DNA from 3 places in the Proteiniclasticum sp. genome. Region 2 is predicted to be linked to each of the others. Evidence: riboswitches for the same ligand, from Rfam matches in the RefSeq annotation. Region 2 holds a riboswitch; each other region holds the start of a gene.
The links. A riboswitch is a leader RNA that binds a small molecule or an ion and turns the genes downstream of it on or off. The one in region 2 is predicted to bind cobalamin.
Positions count from the first base shown of each region.

Region 1 (7,582 bases), on a different contig from region 2:
CCATAATTTCAATTGTCGTACGATAACTCTGCAGGAGTGTGAGATAGTTGGTCTCTTCTTTAAAAATATGATTCTTGAGGTATGTCCAGTCACTTATGGACCGGTACATGTGAATCCCCTGAGAAAGATCGCCAAGTATTGTGAATCTGTCGGTATTCAGGATATTTCTTAAAGCATAGAACTGAAAATCACTGAAATCCTGAGCTTCGTCTATAACCACATACTTCACCCTAACTGAAGACTCCACTCCATAGAGCCTGCTGTGCATGTAGGCCAGCGGTGCAAGATCTTCAATTTCAAGCTCCTTGGTTCTCGCCCTTCTGAGGGTATCTTCGACCACGTACTGCACAACTTCAAAGTCTTTTTCCTCGACAAAACCTGAAATGAAATTTTCGTCCGTCATCAGCTGAAGATAATAGGTGAGGGTATCCTCATAATCCATCTTCCTGAAATAGTCACGAATGAGATTCTTTCTGCTCTTTTTCAGCTCACCGATTCTTTCATCCCTCATTTTCATCAGCTCTTTCAGCTTTCCTCTACGCTCTTCAGATGGAGCTTCTTTAAGCCTCACTCTGTTCATCCTGTTCTCATAGATATTTTCCACTTTCGAAATTCTGCTGCTTACAGCTTCCTTGACCTTACTTTCCAGATACTGTCTGATCTGATCGATCCTCTTGAAGTATGGCAGGTAGGTATAACTGTTATGAAACATATCATCAAGGTATTTTCGGGTATAGAGCACGTCCCCATCAAAGATGAAATCCTCATCCGGAAGAAAGTGCTCACCGAGATTTTTCAGATGTTCTTCAAGGATATCCCTCATCACCATGCTGTTCTTGAATGCTGATGCTCGGATCCTTATATCAGTTTCCTTCTGACTGTCACTGCGAAGAAGCATGGACAGTTTTTCGTTCTGATCTGTCAGCTTGAAGCGTTGACCAAGAATTTCCATCATGAGATCAATAAACGTGGTCTGCCTGACCTTCTCTGCGCCAAGTTCAGGAAGTACACCTGAAATATAGTCAAGAAACAGATTGTTCGGTGCAATGATGATGAAATCCTCAGGACTAAACGAATCGGAATAGGTATAGATAAGATAGGCAATCCGATGAAGCGCAATGGTTGTTTTACCGCTTCCTGCTACGCCCTGAACGATAAGCGGTTTATGGATGTCTGCTCTTATGATGTCGTTCTGCTCGGCCTGAATGGTGGAGACGATGTCCTTCAGCTTGTCACTGGCATGATTTTCCAGTGTCGCCTGCAGAAAGGTATCAGACATGGAAATATCCACATCCACAAAATGCTTAAGCTCTCCGTTTTCAATGGTGTACTGCCTTTTAAGATGAAGATCGATTTCAAATTCTTCTCCATAGGCGCTGTATCTCGTTCTGCCTAGTCTGCCATCATAATAGACACTGGAAATGGGCGCACGCCAGTCGACAACCAGCGGTGTGTCCATAGATTCATCAAATAGAGATATTTTCCCGATGTATATTTCTTCCAATTTGTCCTTATCCGACTGCCTGATATCCATTCTGGCAAAATAAGGGTGATCCTTTGATCTCTTGAGCAGGCTGAAATTCTGCTCAAGTGAATCCAGAAGTTTTGTATTCAAAAGTATATTCGCATAGCTGAGGCTGCTGTCCATATCATCAAGCTCCGTAAAAGCTTCTCTCATATCCTGTCTGTATTTCAGTCTTTTATCCACAACAAGTGATATGATTCTAACGATATAAGATATGGTCTCTTCAAGCCTTGCTGTTTCTTTCTCATAATCTATATGTTCCTTCATAGACATTTTATCCCTCTTTTCGTTTTGTCCATTGTCAGTTAAGATCTCTGATGTATCATATCGATGAAAATCTGACAGAAATCAGTATACCATAGCAGGTCACCCTTGGCATTCCTTCTTACAGTGGTCTCCTCGGAAAATGATAATTTTTTATCCGAATCAGTGTAAAAACTACCTGTTTCACACACTGGAACTTCTCGTTTTATCTGATATAATGGACTTATAAGAAACACAATAAAATAGAATTTTAATCATATAGGTTGCCACGATAGCATCTTGGCACTAAGAGGGAAACAGGTTAAGCCTGTGCGGTCCCGCCGCCGTAAGACTCTTAAGAGTTAATTGATCCACTGGATATTTCTGGGAAGGATAACTCTTTTACATAGTCAAGCCGGAAGACCTGCCTATATATTTTTGAGAATCTCCTCACGGGTCATGAGGTGTCAGAATAGATTGTGTATTTGTTGAACGATCTATTTGCAGCACCCATAAGGGTGCTTTTTATTTTCCCCTTGTACACCTTTTCTCTAAACACCTTCTGCTTTATTGTGTGGATTAATTATTCGTTTGTACGTCAAGTACAGCAAGGAGGAAAAACATGAACAAAAAAATCACATCGGTGCTGATCATTCTGGTGCTGCTCTTGGGTGGCCTGGGCGTTTACAAGGCACTTTCACCAAAAGGTGAAGAAGGCAGCAAAGAAGTCACCATCAACATCATCATTGAAAGTGAAGACATCAGTTTCAGTGAAAGCTTCAGATCTGATGAACTTTACTTGGAAGGTCTGCTTAGACAGTACAGTGAAGAACTTCAGCTCGAGACAGAAGAAACACAGTATGGTCCAATGCTTATCGGACTTAAGGGGTACAAAACAGATATCACGAAAGAATTTTTCAACATTAATATCAATGGGGAAGATGCCATGGTAGGGATAAAAGAAATACCAGTAAATGATAAGGACGTGTACACTTTTGAAGTTAAGGGATTCTAACTTCACCGTCTGGGATATCGTCCTCATCCCACTCCTGAGCGCCACATTGACCGCAGGGAAAATGGCGCTGGTATTGATCCCTAATGTTGAAATTGTCACTCTGCTCTTTATGGTTTATGCTTCGGTATTCGGATTCAGAAAGACCTTTATCGTTGCACTGATTTTTTCAACTACAGAAATCTTCTTTTATGGCGTGCAGACATGGCTGCTGGTTTATTACTTCATCTGGCCGCTCCTGATCGGAATTTCTGCACTGCTTCATCGAAGGACGCATTCAGAATGGCCATATGCCATCACAGCCTTAATTTTCGGACTCACCTTCGGCTTTGTCTTTGCGATTTTCGAATCCTTCTTTTACGGAATTTCCTATGGAATTGTCTACTGGACAAGAGGCATTCCCTTTGACCTAATCCATGGAGGATCCAATTTCGTTGTGGTACTCTTTCTTTTCAAACCTCTCTACAGCCTGCTTACAAGGCTTAGAGACAAGTACCAGCCTCACATGAGGCCTGTAAGATGTGAACAATCAGATAGAAAGTTATTATAAGAAGTAGAACCGGGTCTCTGGATTATTCCAGAGGTCCGGTTCTTTACTATAGGATGATATGAGGGAGATTAAGATGTTAACGTGATTACCAGATCATAATGTGGAGTATCCCCCACAGAAGAATCAGAACAAGGCTGAAAGTCTCCATTAATGTCTGGTTTCTTTTCTTTGTAATAGCCTCATTAAGAGCTGCAGCAAGCATAAGTACAATGCCCGTGATCATCATTACAGGTTTTACCCGCGTATGTTCAAAGTATAAGGATGTTATGAGAAGCAGAAACCCTGTTGAAATCAGAATGAATCCGGTATTTTCTTTAAAGCTGATCTCATTTTGCACACTAACACCTGCCCTTATTTTCTGATTTCCATAATTCTATCATAATTAAGGCATGAAAAACCCCGAACTTCTTCGGGATTTTCCCCCTTTTTATACGAAAATCAAAATTATTTTATTTAAAAAGAGGTGAACAGCTGTCCACCTCTTTTTTCATTTCCATATTATTCATACGATGTTAAGGCGCCATCTGAGGCACAGTCTTGAACGTATAGCCTCTGCTCTTCAGTGTTTCGATCATTCTTGGCAGTGCGTCTACTGTTTTCTGATAAGCGATGTGCATCAGTACGATATCTTTGTCGGTGACGTTATTCAGCACTTTATTCGTGATGTAGTCCTTAGTGATGGTTACCCCTCCCGATGACTCAGCCCAGTCAATGGTGTCTATCGACCACATTACTGTGTACTTGTAACCCTGTTCTCCTGCAATTTTCAGCACTCTGGAATCATACTCCCCAAACGGTGGTCTGAACTGATTAGGTGTGATGCCCAGATAATCTCTGAAAATCTTCGTCGACTGTACAAATTCATTTCTGATTTCACTCTCTGTCATCGTCTTCATATGAGGATGAGTTAAGGAGTGATTCTGGATACTGTGACCTCTCTTAAGAATCTCTTTTGCTAAAGCGAGATTGTCTCTTACCCAGTATGCTCTCAGGAAGAAAGTTGCCTTGACGCCATAACGGTCGAGCATATTAAGCAGTGGGATTGTCGTCGCATACTCCCAGCCCGCATCGAATGTCAGTGCAATCTGTTTGGAACTTGAAGTAACAAGACCTTTCGTGATGACCGTAGATGACGCGTAGGTTCCCTGCTTAACTAAATAAGCGGTATGTGCATATCCGGTTTTTCCTGCATAAGTCACTTTTGCCCAGCTTCCAGAAACACTTAGTACCGTCACCTTGGCTCCTGAAGGCATCACTGCGATAATGCTGTAGCTGGTTCCAGGTCCGCTTCTGAGATTCAGTTCTGCCGTAGTGATTCTGATATCTGCTGATGTCGGTGGATGAGTAGTCGTGCCTGCCGGCTTGAGGTAGCTAAGTGATGCATACCCTGTGCTGCCGCCGTATGTCACTTTTGCCCAGCCGCTGCTGGTACTTAACACAGTCACCTGTGCACCGTTTGGAATAACTCTGATGATGCTGTAGCTTGTGGCAGGTCCGGTTCTCATATTAAGATTTGCCGTAGTCACCATGATGTTGGTAGTAACCTTAGTCAGATAGGAGATGCTGGCATAACCCTGTTTACCGGAATAGGTCACTTTAGCCCAATTGCCTGAGACACTGATCACATTCACCTTAGTGCCTTTAGGGATAACAGCAAGAATACTATAACTGGTACCCGGTCCGCTTCGCAGATTAAGATTCGCTGTGGTCACTCTGATGTCGTCAGCTGCCATAACATCTAAAAGACGGTCGGCATTAGGGTTCCCGTTGAAATCATTTAGAGCTGTAAATCCCGACCACGAGAAAAAAACGATGATAACAAGCAAAATCGAAAACTTTCTTGCCATTTTTTTCATTTCTCTCCCTCCTGAATGAGATTATACATTAATTATACAACCTGAAGTTGTTTAATTAGTATCAATTCAAAAACAATAATGTGAACAAACCATTATGATATAAGGGTTTATCTCTATTCATGCAATGAAGAAATGATAGTCATGATTATATATAAAATACAGAATCATGATAATAATATTCATTTTTATGCATACTATATAAAATTAATAAAACCTCCGTGTACCGGTTATCCAGTTCACGGAGGTTAGTTTATTCAGCTAATCTTTTTTCTTTTCCCGATATTCGATTTTAATACCCGTACCCGAAAAGTCAAATGCTTCTCTTAACTGATTTTCAATATATCTCGAGTAGGAAAAATGAAGGGCCCCAGTATCATTGATGAAAAACACAAATGTCGGAGGTTTAACACCGGTCTGCGTTCCATAAAACACTTTGAGTCTTCTTGTACCGATCATCGGAGGTTCTTTCTGTAGAAGAGCCTTTCCAATGACATCGTTCAGTACTCCTGTACCGATTTTCTTGTTGTAGTTGTCATAGCAGTTTCTGATCATGCCCAGAACTTTATGAGTTCTTTGTCCTGTCAAAGCCGATATGAAAAGATATGGCGCATACTGCATAAATTTAAGACTCATTTTGAGTTCTTTCAGATACTTATCCATTGTCTTGTCGTCTTTTTCGATCAGATCCCATTTGTTTACGATAACCATGATGGCTTTCTTCATATCATGTGCGTATCCGATGATCTTCTCATCCTGATCAGCAACACCTTCTTCAGCATCTACCATGAGTACTACAACATCTGCTCTTTCGATGGCTGTCAGTGTTCTCACCACGGAATATCGTTCGATTTCCGCTTTGATTTTCGACTTTCGACGAAGTCCTGCTGTATCCACCAGAATGAATTTGCCTTCTTCGGATTCAATGTAACTGTCGATGGCATCTCTTGTTGTTCCCGGAATATCCGTAACAATTGAGCGCTCCTCTCCTACCAGCTTATTGATCAGAGAAGACTTACCCACATTAGGTCTTCCTACAAAAGCGACTCTGATGTACTCATCGTCTTCTTCTGTCTCGTATTCGTTGAAATGGCTGACAACTTCATCGAGAAGATCGCCAAGCCCCAAGCCCTGTCCTGAGGATATGGCTATTGGCGTGCCGATGCCCAGATTGTAGAATTCGTATGTATTGGCTTCATCCTTCAGGTTATCCACCTTATTTACTGCAAGCACAATCGGCTTCTTGCTTACTCTTAGCATTGTAGCCACTTCATTGTCCGAGTCTGTCAGTCCCTGCTTACCATCAACAAGGAAGATGATGACATCTGCTGTATCTATTGCGATCTGCGCCTGTCTCTTCATCTGTGCCAGTATGATGTCATCTGACTTCGGTTCTATACCACCAGTATCGATTAATTTAAATTCATATTGCAGCCAATCTGCATCTGCATAAATCCTATCTCTAGTTACACCGGGTGTATCGTCTACTATGGCAATCCTGTGACCTGCCAGCTTATTGAACAATGTCGATTTACCTACATTAGGTCTACCAACGATTGCTACTATTGGTTTTGCCATTTACTTCACCTCTATTCTTTCACGTTTCTGTTTCTTTACATCTAATCATATTACCTTAAGTATATACAAGTGTCAAACAAAACCGTAATTCCAGATCAGCGCAGATTTTCCGGGTACTCATCTTTAGTGAGGACTTTACGGATGAAGGTCTCAACTATGACGGGATCAAACTGCGATCCGGAGCACCGTCTGAGTTCCATGATTGCCTCTTCCTTTGTCTTTTTTTTCTGATAGAGCCTGTCACTGGTCATGGCTTCATATGCATCAGCTACGGCTATAATTTTCGAATTAAGCGGAATCTCGTGACCCCCAAGTCCTTCAGGATAGCCTTTGCCGTCTAATCTCTCATGGTGGTATAATACATCCTCTGCAATACCTGCGTATTCCTCCACTGATTTCAGGATCTGATAACTTGTTTCTGCATGTTTCCTTATAATTTCGTATTCTTCAAAGGTCAGCTTCTCGGGTTTTAAAAGAATTTCCTTCGGTACGGAAATTTTGCCGATGTCATGAAGACGTGCTGCTGTCCTCACCCTTTCGACTTCATTTTCTCTGAAACCCATAGACTGAGCAATTTCAGCCGCATATGAGGCGACATACTTCAGATGCTCACGCTCGTGAGGGAATTTTTCATCAATGAGGGTAAGTATTGTCTGAACGATTCTGCTCTTCGTGATTTTGCCGTTCTTCAGCTTATCCCGATACATGTTGTTATCCGCAACCTTCTGCACTTCCAGTATATTCTGACTGACTTTAGCTTTTGTCGCATAACCAATGGCCAAAGATATGGATACGGGTCCGATACAGGTTCTGCTCGTTTT
Region 1 covers NZ_DAMBTF010000028.1:20,134-27,715, forward strand. Annotated here, with positions in the region: gene helD (RNA polymerase recycling motor HelD) at 1-1,798, opposite strand, end outside; cobalamin riboswitch at 2,033-2,215, shown strand; gene RTX25_RS12685 (hypothetical protein) at 2,391-2,783, shown strand; gene RTX25_RS12690 (hypothetical protein) at 2,764-3,330, shown strand; gene RTX25_RS12695 (hypothetical protein) at 3,416-3,667, opposite strand; gene RTX25_RS12700 (SH3 domain-containing protein) at 3,843-5,186, opposite strand; gene der (ribosome biogenesis GTPase Der) at 5,445-6,761, opposite strand; gene RTX25_RS12710 (PAS domain S-box protein) at 6,857-7,582, opposite strand, start outside.
Region 1: linked by a shared signal. The riboswitch ahead of RTX25_RS12685 (hypothetical protein) and the one ahead of RTX25_RS11125 (cobyrinate a,c-diamide synthase) in region 2 are both predicted to bind cobalamin.

Region 2 (7,582 bases):
GAGATGTCTTCTTCACCTCCCTGAATGTGGTGACCATATCGATGAGATTCATCCCCTCAGTCTCTTCCTCATCGGACTCTACACCATGTCTGTCGATGATCTTCCTGCCCAGCATCTGATATCCTCCACATATGCCCATGACGACAGTTCCCGCTTCATGACAGGCGAGTATCTTATCCTCCATACCGCTAGCTTTGATGCTTTTCATCGCTTCTACAGTAGACTTCGTTCCAGGGAGAATCAGAAGATCCGGCGTACCAAGCTCATCGCCTAGATCAGCAAAACGGAGGTTGACGTCTCTGAAAAGGGATAAAGGCTGAAAGTCTGTAAGATTGGAAAGATATGGAAGTTTTATGATGACCACATCAAGCCTTGACCCGCTGCCTCTTGAAAACTTCGACCAGTCGACCACACTGTCCTCATCATCAAGATCATGGCTGAAGTATGGCACAGTTCCGAGCACTCTTATGCCAACGAGCTTTTCGATCTGTTCGATACCAGGCTGAAGAAGAGTGATGTCTCCTCGAAACTTGTTGATGATGATTCCTTTTATTCTCTTCCTTTCCTTTTCCGTGAGCAGCATGACTGTCCCGTAGATGGAAGCGAAGACGCCACCACGATCGATATCTGCCACAAGAATTACAGGTGCATCAACCATTTCAGCGAGGCCCATATTGACGATATCGTCCTCTTTGAGGTTGATTTCCGCGGGACTTCCTGCACCTTCAATGACGATGATGTCACTTGACTCCATAAGCCTGTCATACGCGTCCATGATGACTTTTTTCAGTTCAGATTTGTGAAGAAAATAGTCCTTGGCATTCATGGACTCATAAACCCTTCCCATCACAATGACCTGAGACATCTGGTCTGTGGAGGGTTTCAGTAGAATAGGATTCATTTCGACACGAGGCGCAATTTTACAGGCTTCAGCCTGAAGGACCTGAGCACGTCCCATTTCATATCCATCCATGGTCACATGGGAATTGAGAGACATGTTCTGGGATTTAAAGGGAGTAACCCGGAATCCGTCTTCGGTAAATATTCTGCACAAAGCTGCAGTGAGGATACTTTTTCCGACGGATGATGAGGTCCCCTGAATCATGATGTTTCTATTCATTTGTGATTCTCCTCTATACATTTAGTCTGTTGATCGTGCAGTGGTCCTCATATCGTTCAAGGATGCTGTATTTTCCAAGAAGAAAGTTGAAATTCCAGAAAAGACTGTCACTGTCAGAGAGGAACAGGGAGACAAGGAGCTGGAGCACACCTTTGTGCGCCACAATCAGCATCGTTCCCTCTTTCTGCATAAGGATCTCTTCATAGAATCTCCTTACTCTGGTGTAGAATTCGGTGTATTTTTCGCCTTCCGGAGGAGCTGTATTTCGATAATCCGCAGACCACTTTCTGAACTCTTCAGGATCTCTTTCACTGCACTGTCTGAAATCCAGTCCTTCCCACCGTCCAAAATCAAGTTCGCTGAGTTCATCAAGTACATAAGGCATTCTTTTATCTGTTATGAACCTGGCTGTATCTACGCACCTCTTCATGGGACTTGTGTAGATCTCATCAAAATTGACCTTTGAAAGAGATACGCCTAATGCCTTGGCCTGAAGAATACCCTCCACATTCAGCGGGCTGTCGGTTTTCCCGAAATATACACCAAGACCGTTAAAATCCGTTGTTCCATGCCGGACGAAATAATATGTTGTCACAGAAGATTCACCCCTCTTTCAATCAGGATGTATATTGGAATATAGGTCAGTTCGGCCATCTCGTTCAATGCGCCCAATGTGTCACCAGTAAGACCGCCGAGTATCTTATCCAGGCGCAGCCTGAAGAGCGCAGTGAGTACAAGTGTTATACCCAATGCCGCGATCCCGTTTAACCCAAGGAAAGCGAATGTGATGAGCATTCCGAGAATACCTGAGGCAACCGATTCGATGTCTTCTGTTCTTCCGATGAACAGATTACCAAGACCATCCTCCCTCGCGTAGCGTGACCCTAGCAGCATAACGCTTATGGCTGTTCTTCCTGCTACGGGTAGAACAATCACCATTAACATAAATAGACTGCTTTCCACTTTAATTAAAAACTGGTATTTGACGAATATCGTAAAGATCAGAGCCAGAACGCCATGGGTACCGATACGGCTGTCCTTCATGATGAGAAGCATTTTATCTCTGCTTCTAGCTGAAAGAATACCGTCCATAGTATCTGCAAGACCGTCAAGATGAAGGCCGCCCGTTACGGCTGCTGCAGAGAAGATCATAATGACTGCAGACACTTCTCTTCCGAAATATCGCTCCGCGGCATAGGTGGGTAGGCTGACCATGATCCCGATAACAAGACCGATCAGCGGAAAAAACACGACACCGCGGCTAAACTTCCTCCGATCAAATGGGACTTCCTTCCTAATCGGCACTTTTGTAAACAGCTGAAGCATCAGAAGAAAAGTGTTCATGATTTGTCTCCGCCTTTGATCATCATTGGTATACCCGATACGACCAGATAGACCTCATCCGCTTCTTTTGCGATCATCTGATTGATTCTTCCTGCCATATCTCTGAAGTATCTTGAAAATGCGGTTTCCGGAACAAGTCCCATCCCGATTTCATTGGTCACCAGAATAAACCGGTCTGTGATACTTCGCCCGGAGCGAAGCAGTTTCTTTATCTTAAGGATTGTCTCAGATTCAAATGTGCGCCAGAATTCTTCATTAACTTCTTCTTCGTTGAAGCTTTCAATGGAGAAAAGAAGATTTGTCAGCATCACAGTGACGCAGTCAAGTAGAATTCCGTCATAAAATATACCTGATTCAGACAGTTTCTCAGCTAGATGGTCATAAGCTTCCAAGGTTTCCCATGTTTCTGGTCTCTGATTCTTATGCAGTCTAATCCTTTCTTTCATTTCCTCATCATAGGCAACTGCTGTGGCAATATACAAAACATCGGTCTTGTTCCACATTATATTTTCGGCAAAAGTGCTTTTACCGCTTCTTGCACCACCTGTGACTAAAGTGATTATTCCCAATTGTTCTCACGTTCCTCTCCGCATATAAATTCTCCGATGATCACCATCGGGATTGCGAGGTCTTTCTTCAGCTGTTCCAGATGGTCTCTATGAAGAGTGATGAGTGCTGATGTTGCGGGTCCAGCTGAAGTATAAATATCATGAGTATCTGTATCCCCTTTTTCAAAAATCAGACTGGACCTTTGCTCAAGTTCCGATATTTCATGAATGATTCCGCCTGAACCCGCCGGTATGATCTCATGAATATAATCCTTACCGAGTATTTTTTTCAGCGCCTTAAGACTGAACCGACCGGCTTCATCACCATCTAGTACACCCTGACCACAGACGGGTAGGCCAACTGCCACGGCAACATCATCTTTCCGAGTTTCAGGAAACTTGAATTCCTTTGTGCTGATTCTGCCTAGGAGCGTAAGTCCCATTCCTGAGGATATAACATGGATATTCTCTTCAGTGCTTCCAGTGATTTCGACTCTATCGTGAAGATCGAAAATCTTTAGCGCATCTCGTATACCATGTATAATTTCGCATCCAGTCGGATCCATTTCCACAGACAAGGTATTGGAGAGAAAAAAGGGATAAACCCCAATGGACAGCATTTCCATTAATGCAACCTGAGCTGTGTGAAAGCCTAATGTCCTTGGATCTGTCGTGATGATGTCTCCTGATTTATCGCCAATACCGCCCGCACTGTCGCAGGATATGACAAGATAGCTTTCCTCATCCCACGGAATCAGATTCAGATCACGATACTTCATGTGTTTTCTCCTGTCTCATATAACGTACGACTGTGCGGTAAAGGAGCAGTCCGCCCAGGACATTCACTGCTGATGTCAGTGTCAGAGGCACAATCAGCGCATAAAACATGATTTTACCTGAAAATCCCAGACCCATGAGTGACGCGACATAAGCTGCGCCTAATGTGCTCACAGGTCCGTTGAATAAAACACCTGCTGCTGCTGCCATGATCTGATTTACGTTTTTCGCCAGATAGCCAAAGAGACCTACAGTGACGCCCATTGAACATGCAACGAAAAGGTGAAGGGGAAGCGTCATGGGAAACCCACTGGTCAGAGCAGTCAGAATGTGTCCAGAAACTCCTATTGCCGCACCAGGCAAAGGTCCCAGCATAAGTGCACCATAATAGGCTGGAAGTGCATCCAGGGCAATAGACCCCTGGATCTTGATGAGTGATCCCAGGTAACTTAATGCGATAAGAAGACTCATCTGTACAAGCATCTGGTTTTTAGTCTGTTTTCTGATTTGTAATGTTTTCATTTCTTGACCTCCTCGATTCATATATATCCCTCGCGATTGACTTAACCGCTTCAAGATTGCTGTAAAAATGGATGTGTACATAAGCACCATGAACGTTCCCTTTCCTTTGTCCGCATTTCCAGCTTACTGGGTTTCCCAGTTCTTTGGGCTTGCTCAGTGAAAGAGACAGAGATGTCTCAGCTGGACCCGTCCACCTCGAATGATGAAATTCATGCCCCTTGAAATTAATTCCTGTTTCAGTCCGCACTTCAGCATATCCGAACTGCTGAAGGGATTTAGTCATTTTGCAGTATCCATCAAAGAACCCTGTCATTTTATGGAACTTTCCTTCGGAGTCTTCAATTCCTTCCATAAGATACATATATCCACCACATTCGGCATAAGTGTCTATGCCTCTATCAAGTGCAGCCCTTATGGAATCAAGAAAAGTTCTGTTACTGGATAATTTCTCACCATACAGTTCAGGATATCCGCCTCCAATATAGATCGCATCGAGATTATCCGGGAGCGTACTGTCATGGAGAGGGCTGAAAGGAATAATTTCAAATCCCATGTATTCGAGAAGCCTGATGTTGTCTTCATAGTAGAATGAGAACGCTTCATCTCTCGCTACTCCAAGTTTCAGATCTTTGCAGATATTTTCAAGAAACGCTCGTGGATCGATAGAAATATTTTGAGGTACTTCTTCATAAACTTCAGATACTTCTTCAAGAAGATCCAGATCGATGTGCTGTTCGATAAATGAAGCAGCCTCGTCCATGAGACCATCGATATTCTCGATTTCCTCCTGCTGAAATAGTCCTAAGTGGCGAGAAGGTACTTTGAGCTTAGGATTATTCGGCAGATATCCGAGACAGGGAATGCCCGTTGTCCGTGTGATGGCTTCCTCGATCAGTCTGAAATGGTATTCTGAAGACACATTATTTACAATGATCCCTCTTATGGGGACGTTACGGTCATATTCTTTGAATCCCAGAACAACAGCTGCAGCTGAAGCTGCCATATGAGATCCATCCATAATGAGAATGACCGGTGAATGAATGACCTTGGCCAGATGAGCAGTGCTTCCTGTAGATCTCTCATCACCCAGACCATCATATAATCCCATAACACCTTCAATTACAGCGAAATCTCCTTCATTTCTGTGTAGCCCATAGATAAATTTTGTATTTTCTTCTCCGGTCATCCATAAATCCAGATTGACGGAAGCTCTTCCTGTAGCAGCATGATGAAAACCCGTATCTATATAGTCAGGACCGGTTTTAAATGGAATTACCTTTCTGCCCCTTCTTGCCAGTGCTCTCATTATGCCCATGCTGATCGTTGTTTTTCCCACTCCGCTGCTGATCCCTGCAATTATCACCCGTTTCATGTAAACCTCCAAAAAAATAAACACATGGAATAATCCATGTGTTTTTTGCAAAAGAAAAAACTCACAAACCTCCCTCCGAAGCTATGAAATATTCATACTACGATAGGCAGGTCTCCTGACTTACAGATCTTCTTACTCTCTTCACCTTCCCGAGCATTGCTCAGTGGTTACTGAAGATTTCATCCCTGTACACAGTAGCGGGGGCTGTAGAGGATTCAAACCTCTTTCCCTTTTAAATCTCTGCTTGATGCAAAGATACCTAAAGTACTATTCAGTTTTAATTTATATTCTTAGTATAGTGGCATTGACTACATAATGTCAAAGGGATTATTTGATCAAAAATGAATAAAAAAGTATCAGCTCTTTTATTTCATGGATGATTTTGCTGTAACATACAGCAGATGATTGCTTCTCCCAATCATTTCCGGCTTTTCACAGATATGGTAATGATACTTCAGATACTGATCATAGGACTTCTTGTCCAGAGTATTGATTTTATCCTCCAAAAGTTCTGATACGCCATCTGAAGCGATCTCATGAAGTGTACTAAGCCCTGCACCAGCTAGAATTTCTCTGCACTCCTCAACAGTATAGAATACAAAAGGGAAGTTTTTCACTTTGAAGCTTTCATGATCATAAGAATCATCGGTAAAGAAATCATTTCTGTAACTGAACTCTGTAAGAATAACCATGTCATTGCTGATAAATGATACAAAAAGCTTTCCCTCAGGCTTGAGCACTCGTTTTGCCTCACTCAGACACAGGTTCCGATATTCCATGTTTTCAATGTGGTAGAGCGGCCCAAGCAGAAGAACAGCATCAAAAGATGAATCTTGATACATCGAAAGATTGATGGCATTCCCCTTTATCAGCTTAAGTTCCATATCATTTCGGATTTTCTTCTCAAAAGCTCTTATATTTGACTCTGATAATTCCAGTGCATCAACAGAAAAGTTCCGTTTTGCAAAATAAAGACTGTACTCACCGGCGCCGGCACCGATATCCAGAATCTTCATTCCTTCCTGCAGGTATTTTTCAATATAGCGGACAGTTGTCAGAAACTCCACTCTTGCAGCCTGTGACCCGTTCAGCCGCGTATCTTCATTGAAAATCTCATATGTCGCTTCAACTCTCCTGAATTCATCATCGATTTTTCTGATCTGTTCAAAATCCATATACATTACCTCTCTCACTTTAATTTTCTCTATACTCGAGGATATCCCCTGGCTGACAGTCCAGCGCTTTACAGATTGCTTCAAGAGTCGAGAATCTGACAGCTTTGGCTTTACCTGTTTTCAGATTCGAGATATTGGCCATGGTAATTCCGACACGCTCTGAAAGCTCTGTAACACTCATTTTTCTTTTTGCAAGCATTACATCCAAGTTTACGATTATACCCATTATATCCCCTCCTTAAACAGTGAGATCATTTTCTTCTTTGATCTCCAATGCCTTACGTAAAAGTTCCTCCAAAATGCCGCTGATCAGACCCAGCATAAGAGATGCGAGCATAATGATTATGGCAAGCAGTCCTATTCCAGGTGAAATATCGACCAGCCTTGAAAGCACGATGGTTCCAGCAAGATACATGGCTGAAATGACAAATGCACTGTTTCTGATGTTTTTCAGATGCTGAACAGATTTACGCGAAAACGCGTCATTCACTGCTACTCTTCTGCTGAGCCTGAGTCCTTCAATTATGGCAAAGAGAAAGGGAACCAGCGTCACATAGATTCCTGCAAGAAGCGGCCATTTCAGATAAGCCCACTCAGGAGCTTCTTCTGCAAAATAAGCCGCAGTATCGGGCAGCCAGAATATGGATAGCAGCACTATGCAGAGCGTAATAAACAGGACACCGATCTGGAATAAGGAAATAGACATTCTTTTCATCAGTACACC
Region 2 covers NZ_DAMBTF010000021.1:1,107-8,688, reverse strand. Annotated here, with positions in the region: gene RTX25_RS11155 (cobyric acid synthase) at 1-1,120, opposite strand, end outside; gene RTX25_RS11150 (histidine phosphatase family protein) at 1,134-1,715, opposite strand; gene cobS (adenosylcobinamide-GDP ribazoletransferase) at 1,712-2,464, opposite strand; gene cobU (bifunctional adenosylcobinamide kinase/adenosylcobinamide-phosphate guanylyltransferase) at 2,461-3,033, opposite strand; gene RTX25_RS11135 (hypothetical protein) at 3,024-3,791, opposite strand; gene RTX25_RS11130 (ECF transporter S component) at 3,778-4,311, opposite strand; gene RTX25_RS11125 (cobyrinate a,c-diamide synthase) at 4,280-5,683, opposite strand; cobalamin riboswitch at 5,771-5,961, opposite strand; gene RTX25_RS11120 (methyltransferase domain-containing protein) at 6,049-6,858, opposite strand; gene RTX25_RS11115 (helix-turn-helix transcriptional regulator) at 6,878-7,084, opposite strand; gene RTX25_RS11110 (DUF2975 domain-containing protein) at 7,097-7,573, opposite strand.

Region 3 (7,582 bases), on a different contig from region 2:
CGCAGTGAATGAACCGAAAGTTGGTGAATCTCAGGAAAAAACGGCACAAACACGTGTATCGGAACCTGATCAGTCTGATGAGCCAGCTGGAAACACTGACCTTCTACAGAATAATGTAGAGAAGTCAGTATCTGATTCGCAGATACCTGCAGTTAGAAATGAAACTTATAATTTTATTCGAAACGAGGACACCAGAAGAGTAAAATACTCCAATGAATTTGACTGCAGAGGTGTATTTGAAATCCTTGATATGAACAATTTCGGATTTCTTAGAGGTCAGAACTATCTGACAAGTCCTGAAGATATCTATGTTTCGCCACCTCAGATCAGAAGATTCGATCTTAGAACAGGGGATGAAGTCATAGGGTATGCCCGTTATCCCAGAGAAGGGGAGAAATTTGCGGGCTTGAATTACATCGAAAAAATCAATGGGGAAAACCCTGAGAAATCCATTGGAAGACCTTATTTCGACAGGCTCACACCGATTTATCCTGAAGAGCGGATAAAGCTTGAAGTACCATCCGAAAATGATCTTTCCACAAGAATCATCGATCTTATGGCCCCTATGGGGAAAGGCCAGAGAGGTCTCATTGTTGCCCCGCCTAAAGCCGGTAAGACCACCATCATGAAGAAGATTGCCCAGAACATCGCACTGAATCATCCCAGCATCAAAATCATTGTTCTCCTTATTGATGAAAGACCGGAAGAAGTTACGGATATGCAGAGAAGCATAAATGGGGAGGTCATTTATTCCACATTTGATGAAGAACCGGATCATCATACAAAGGTGGCCAGAATGGTTCTTGAACGCGCCAAACGAATGGTCGAGCAGAAACAGGATGTAGTCATTCTTATGGATTCCATAACAAGACTTGCAAGAGCGTATAATCTTACAGTAAATCCCTCTGGAAGAACACTCTCAGGAGGGCTTGATCCTGCAGCGCTCATTATGCCTAAAAAGTTCTTTGGGGCCGCAAGAAACATTGAAGAGGGCGGAAGTCTTACAATACTTGCCACAGCTCTAGTGGATACGGGATCAAGAATGGATGATATGATTTTCGAAGAGTTTAAAGGTACAGGAAATATGGAAGTGCACCTTGATCGAAGACTTCAGGAAAGAAGAGTCTTCCCTGCTATCGATATCTACAAGTCAGGAACGAGAAAAGAAAATGCCCTTCTGTCAGCAGATGAGTATGAAATGACCATGAATATCAGAAGACAGATGAATTCAAGCGGAAGTGCTGATCGGGTTACAGAGGATCTTATACGGATGATGAGTCAGTCGGAAAACAATGATGATTTCATCAGTCACCTGAAGAGCACTCAGGTATTTAAATAGTAAACACAAAAAAAGACTTTGAGCACATCACACGCCTAGCGGGTTACTCAAAGTCTTTCCTATTCCTAAATCTTCTGTTACATCCTATATAGCACAGGCTTCTCCGTTTTCAGTGTTTCTCTCATATCAAGTATTCTCTGATTGGATGAACCTTTAAAATTAAGATCAAACGATCTTTCAGATTCAACAAAAGGTCCATCGATGAGCACATCGATTTCATGAAGAAGCGGTATATAAAGATCCCTTTGCTCGAGTAGTCTCTCAAAGGTAAATCCTGTATAGGCCATGATCGTAAAGTGAGGATGATGAGGAGTGACTTTTTTTCTGATCAGAAGCGCCAGCTGGTGGAAAGCTTCAGCCTGGAAGAGTGGATCCCCTCCTGAGAACGTGACACCATCCAGGAGAGGGTTTTTCAGAATGAGATCAATGATTTCCTCATCTTCAATCTGGTAACCGCCTTCAAAGGAGTGGGTTTCGGGGTTGTGACAACCAGGGCACTTATGTGCGCAGCCTTGGGCAAAAATGACCAGCCTTAATCCTTCACCATCGGTAATTGACTCTTTGACAATACCTGCAATTCTAAGCATTATTCTGACCTTTACCATGAACCACTCTGTCCCTGACTTCGCTGAGCTTTGCATTGTTGAACCGGTCAAGGGAGCCTACCAGATAACCTGTGATTCTTCTGATTCTTGTAAACGGCACATCTTCTTCGGTTCTTCCGCATCTTGGGCATACATCTCCTATGATTCCATGATGACCGCATACGGGATCGAAATCCACAGGGTGATTGATGGAACCATAGCCGATACCGGATTTCTGCATGTGTCTTATGATTTTCATGAATGCCTTGGGGTTTTTCCCAGCGTCACCATCAAGTTCCACGTAGGTGATATGGCCTGCATTTGTCAGTTCATGATACGGTGATTCTATGTCGATTTTTTCGAATGAGGTCACAGGGTAAAAAACCGGTACATGGAAGCTGTTGGTGTAATAGGCTTTGTCTGTGACTCCTGAAATTTTGCCGAACTCTTTCCTGTCTAAAGCGACAAACCGCCCAGATAGACCTTCAGCGGGGGAGGCGATGAGTGAGAAATTCAGGTTTCTTATCTGGCTTTCCCGATCCATCCTTTCTCTCATGTGAGAAACGATCTTAAGACCGAGTTCTCTTGAATGCTGATTTTCTCCGTGATGAGCACCTGTAAGGGAAACGAGCGCTTCCGCAAGGCCGATGAAGCCTGCTGAAAGTGTACCGTGCCTCAGTACGTTTTCCAGGGTATCTTCAGGAGCGAGCTCTTCACTGCCTCTCCATACACCCTGACCCATAAGGAAAGGAAAGTTCTTCGCTTTTTTCGCTTTCTGAATGCTGAACCGGTCCAGAAGCTGGGAGACCACAAGATCCAGTGCAAGATCAAGTCTCTCGAAGAATTTCTCTTCACTTCCTTCTGACAGAATGGCAAGTCTTGGAAGATTGATTGAGGTAAAACTGAGATTGCCTCTTCCGTAGGGCGTTTCAAGAGACGGGTCTGTGACATTCGATATGACTCTTGTCCTGCAGCCCATATATGATATTTCAGATTCGGGATCATTTTCTCTGTAATACTTTAGATTAAATGGTGCATCCTGAAAAGAGAAATTCGGAAAGAGTCTCTTGGCGCTGACGGCGGCTGCCTGTTCAAACAGATCAAAATTTACTTCGCCTTCATTGAGGTTTACGCCATCTTTCACTCTGAATATATGAATCGGGAATATTGGTGTTTCACCATTTCCCAGCCCTCTTTCAAGAGACAGCAGAAGATTCTTCATCACCATTCTGCCTTCAGGAGTTGTATCCGTACCATAATTTATGGATGAGAACGGAACCTGTGCACCTGCCCGTGAATTCATGGTATTCAGGTTGTGGATAAAGGCTTCCATAGCCTGATAGGTTTTTCGGTCCGTTTCTAGCATTGCTTCATTTCCTGCAAAGGTTATGGCCTTCTCAATCATTTCCTTGCTTAGACTATTTTTTGTGAAGTGTTTTCTAAGCGCCTCTTCAAATTCCTGTGTATCTCCCATGCGGTTGTGGATACCTTGGATCATTAAGTTCTGATTTATTGTCTTCAGTTCGTTTTCGTCACAGCTTACGGAGAACAGTGACAGCGCTTTTATCAGATTCTGGTTAAACTGCTTCACATAGGTCTTGCGGACACCTTCCGCCATGGCATAGTCGAAATTCGGTATGCTCTGCCCGCCATGCTGATCGTTCTGATTGGACTGTATGGCGATACAGGCTAAGGCGCTGTAGCTCAGAATATCCTGAGGCTCTCTCAGAAAACCGTGTCCTGTGGAGAATCCACCTTTAAAAAGCTTTTTCAGATCAATCTGGGCACATGTTGTGGTGAAGTTGTAGAAATCCATATCATGGATATGGATGAGTCCCTCTTCGTGGGCTTTTGCATGCTCCGGATGGAGGACAAACAGCTTCGTAAAGTCTTTAACTCCTTCTGAACCGTATTTCAGCATGGTGCCCATGGCTGTGTTTCCATCTACATTGGCATTTTCTCTTTTCAGATCATCATTTTCAGCATCTTCAAATGTGATGCGTTCATAGATCTTCATAAGATCTGATTTCATCGATCTTGTTCTGCTTCTGTGGTTTCGGTATAGGATATAGGCTTTTGCCACGTTGAAATAGCCTTTGGTCTGAAGGGCAAGCTCGACAAAGTCCTGAATCTCTTCTACGACAGGCAAAGACCTGGCATCCTTACTGATCTGCTCTTCTACCCAAAGGACGAGCTCGGTTATGGATTCTTCCGTAAAGGGCATCTTCTCAGCCTGAAAGGCTCTCGTGAGTGCTGTTGCGATTTTGCTTCGGTCATAGGGCAGGACTCTACCGTCTCTTTTCTGCACATTCAGAAGGGTGAACTGTCTGTTTTCCATATTGTACCTCCAAAAAATAAAGTGGATCTTTCTTTACAGGCAAAGAGAGATCCACTTTTCAGCAGACCTGCTTTATGCGACGTAAAGCGTGGCTGAGCGTCATCAAGGCAGCAATCTGGCTTAGAGAATGATCTCTTACAGTGGCGGCACCGCACAGGAATCTAACCTGTTTCCCTGCTCTTGCGACGATAATATTCAATATATTGTGTTGTTACAGGATTACTATACTACATGTTGTGTCGGTTGAAAAGTGAAATCTTATCTACATGTCGTATTATTCACACTACAGTATGAAGTCCTCAGGGGCTAGAATAGTTACCTCACTGCCTTTGATGCTGATGAGACCGTCTCTTTCCATATTGGAAAGTTCCCTTGAGACAGAGGGTCTTGCCACCTTGATGATTTCTCCGATTTCGGTCTTCTTATGTCTCATTTTAAATCTGGCATCTCCTGCAAATTCCATCTCTTTGGAGAAGTAGATCATGAGCCTTGAGCGAACATCGTTGTGTGCCAGTATCTTTATCTTGTTCTTCAAAACGAAGATATGATTGGAGAGAAAAGTAAGGTAGTTGAGATTGAATGTACTGCTCTCTTCCAGCATATGCTTCATCTGTGCAAAGGGGATAAAGAGTACTGTGCTTTTTGTAGTGGTGACAAGGGTAAAGGGATATTTCGCGTGACTGGTAAAGAGAAGAGGTGCGCCGAAACAGTCTCCATGTCTGAAAACGTTGATGGTCAACGCATCACCGCTTCTTCCATACTGCTGTATGGTCAGTGTTCCATCCAGAACAAATCCGATGGTATCACACGATTCCCCTTCCTCGATCACGATCGTGTCTTTTTCGTATGTTTCCTGTATGCAGTTTGTAAAATCTAAGATTCTATTGATTTCTTCTTCACTCATATTTCTGAATAAAGAATTCTTCTGTAAATTAATCATATTGATTTGCATGCTTTTACCTCGTCATATTTTTCAGGCATATGATATTCTTCATATCCGTCTATTATAAGTCAGAGCTGCCTCAAAGGAAACTGCCATTCTCTTATATGCTGCTGCATTCTCATAAACTATCTGCATATCGTAAAAAATATTATATTTCATAAAGTGTAACAGATGTTACAGTTTTATAGTTACTGTTCTATTATAATCATCTCGTAGATTGATTGAAGATCTCAGTCATAAGCAGAAATAAATCAGCATTATCGGAAATCCGATAATCTTACTTCTAATAAACTAAAATATCATAATAATATTAAGAAATCACTCTAAATAATTGTGAATTCTTAGGTCAAGGATAATTACATTTATTTATCATTTTAGTTCGTAATTCAGCAATTGTAAAACAGTTCACATCTTAAGGAGGAATAAATATGTCAATTAAAGATCAACAGGCCATGTTCTGCTATCAGTGTCAGGAAGCGTCAAGGGGTACCGGGTGCGAAATCATCGGTGTCTGTGGAAAGAACCCTGAAGTGGCTAATCTGCAGGATCTTCTGATCTACACCATCAAAGGAATCTCGCAGATCGTAGTTAACGGAAAACTGGATGTCACCGCGATAAGCGAGATCAACCATGAAGTGATCAATTCACTCTTCATGACCATCACCAATGCAAACTTTGATGAAGCGGCTATTGAGGGTCAGATCAACAGGATGATCGGTTATAGAGAGAGCCTGAAATCAGCAGCGGGTCTTGATAAATATTCGGACGCTGCTTCATTTGCTGTTTCAGATAGGGAGTCGATGCTGAAGAAGGCGAGACTTGTCGGTGTACTTGCGACTAAAGACGAAGATGTAAGATCTCTTAGAGAACTGATCACCTACGGACTTAAGGGTATGGCTGCATATTCACATCATGCGCTGAATATCGGAAAAGAGAACGAGAGCATATATGCCTTTACTTATGAGGCTCTGGCTGCAACACTGGACAATACATTGTCTGCAGATGAGCTTGTTGCCCTGACACTGAAGACAGGAGAGCTTGGAGTGAGTGCGATGGCGCTTCTTGATGATGCCAACACTTCCATGTTCGGTAATCCTGAAGTGACAGAAGTCAACATCGGCGTAGGCGATAAACCTGCTATCCTGATATCAGGACATGATCTTACCGATCTTAAGCAGCTTCTTGAGCAGACAAGGGGAACAGGAGTGGATGTCTATACCCATAGTGAAATGCTTCCTGCTCACTATTATCCTGAGTTCAAAAAGTATGACAACTTTGTGGGTAACTATGGAAACGCCTGGTGGAAACAGGTCGAAGAATTTGAATCCTTCAACGGACCGGTACTCTTTACGACAAACTGTATCGTTCCGCCTAGAAATGAAAGCCTGAGAAATAGAATCTTTACAACAGGTGCTTCAGGATTCCCAGGATGCACACACATCGAAGCTGATGAAAATGGCATCAAAGATTTCTCTGCAATCATCGAAATGGCCAAGAAGCTAAAATCACCAACAGAAATCGAAACAGGAAAGATCGTCGGCGGATTTGCTCATGCACAGGTCATCGCACTGGCAGATAAGGTAGTGGATGCGGTGAAGAGCGGCGCCATCAGAAAGTTTGTCGTTATGGCAGGATGCGACGGAAGAATGAACTCCAGAAACTACTACACTGAATTTGCTGAAAAGCTTCCACAGGATTCAGTTATCCTCACTGCAGGCTGTGCAAAATACAGATACAACAAGCTTCCATTGGGTGACATCGGCGGAATTCCTAGAGTGCTTGATGCAGGACAGTGCAACGACTCCTATTCCCTGGTTGTCATTGCGCTTACCCTAAAGAAGATCTTCGGACTTGAGGATCTCAATGATCTGCCTATCGCATACAACATTGCATGGTATGAGCAGAAAGCGGTCATCGTTCTTCTGGCACTGCTGCACCTTGGTGTCAAGAATATTCACCTGGGACCAACACTACCTGCATTCCTCTCACCTAACGTGGCAAATGTCCTTGTTGAAAAATTCGGAATCAGCCCAATCGGTGAAGTGGATGAAGACATTGAACTCTTCATGGCACAGTAATCTATGATACAAAAGTTCCTTCAGTCGATGACCATATCGTCTGAAGGAACTTTTTTTTGGAGGATCGCTTCTACCAAAGATTTTGGAAATGATGTATGATAATGGGTAGATTAAACCTAAGAAGGAGAAATCACATTGAATATCATTACAGTAGAGAACTTAACGAAAAATTTCGGGGAAAAGAAACTCTTTGAAGAGGTCAGCTTTACCTTTACAGATACAGATAAAATCGGAATCATAGGGATAAACGGTACAGGGAAATCAACGCTGCTGAAGGTGATTGCGGGAATCATTCCACCT
Region 3 covers NZ_DAMBTF010000006.1:100,059-107,640, reverse strand. Annotated here, with positions in the region: gene rho (transcription termination factor Rho) at 1-1,339, shown strand, start outside; gene nrdG (anaerobic ribonucleoside-triphosphate reductase activating protein) at 1,417-1,926, opposite strand; gene RTX25_RS05000 (anaerobic ribonucleoside triphosphate reductase) at 1,919-4,261, opposite strand; adenosylcobalamin (AdoCbl) riboswitch at 4,321-4,462, opposite strand; gene RTX25_RS04995 (Crp/Fnr family transcriptional regulator) at 4,545-5,201, opposite strand; gene hcp (hydroxylamine reductase) at 5,633-7,282, shown strand; gene RTX25_RS04985 (ABC-F family ATP-binding cassette domain-containing protein) at 7,418-7,582, shown strand, end outside.
Region 3: linked by a shared signal. The riboswitch ahead of RTX25_RS05000 (anaerobic ribonucleoside triphosphate reductase) and the one ahead of RTX25_RS11125 (cobyrinate a,c-diamide synthase) in region 2 are both predicted to bind cobalamin.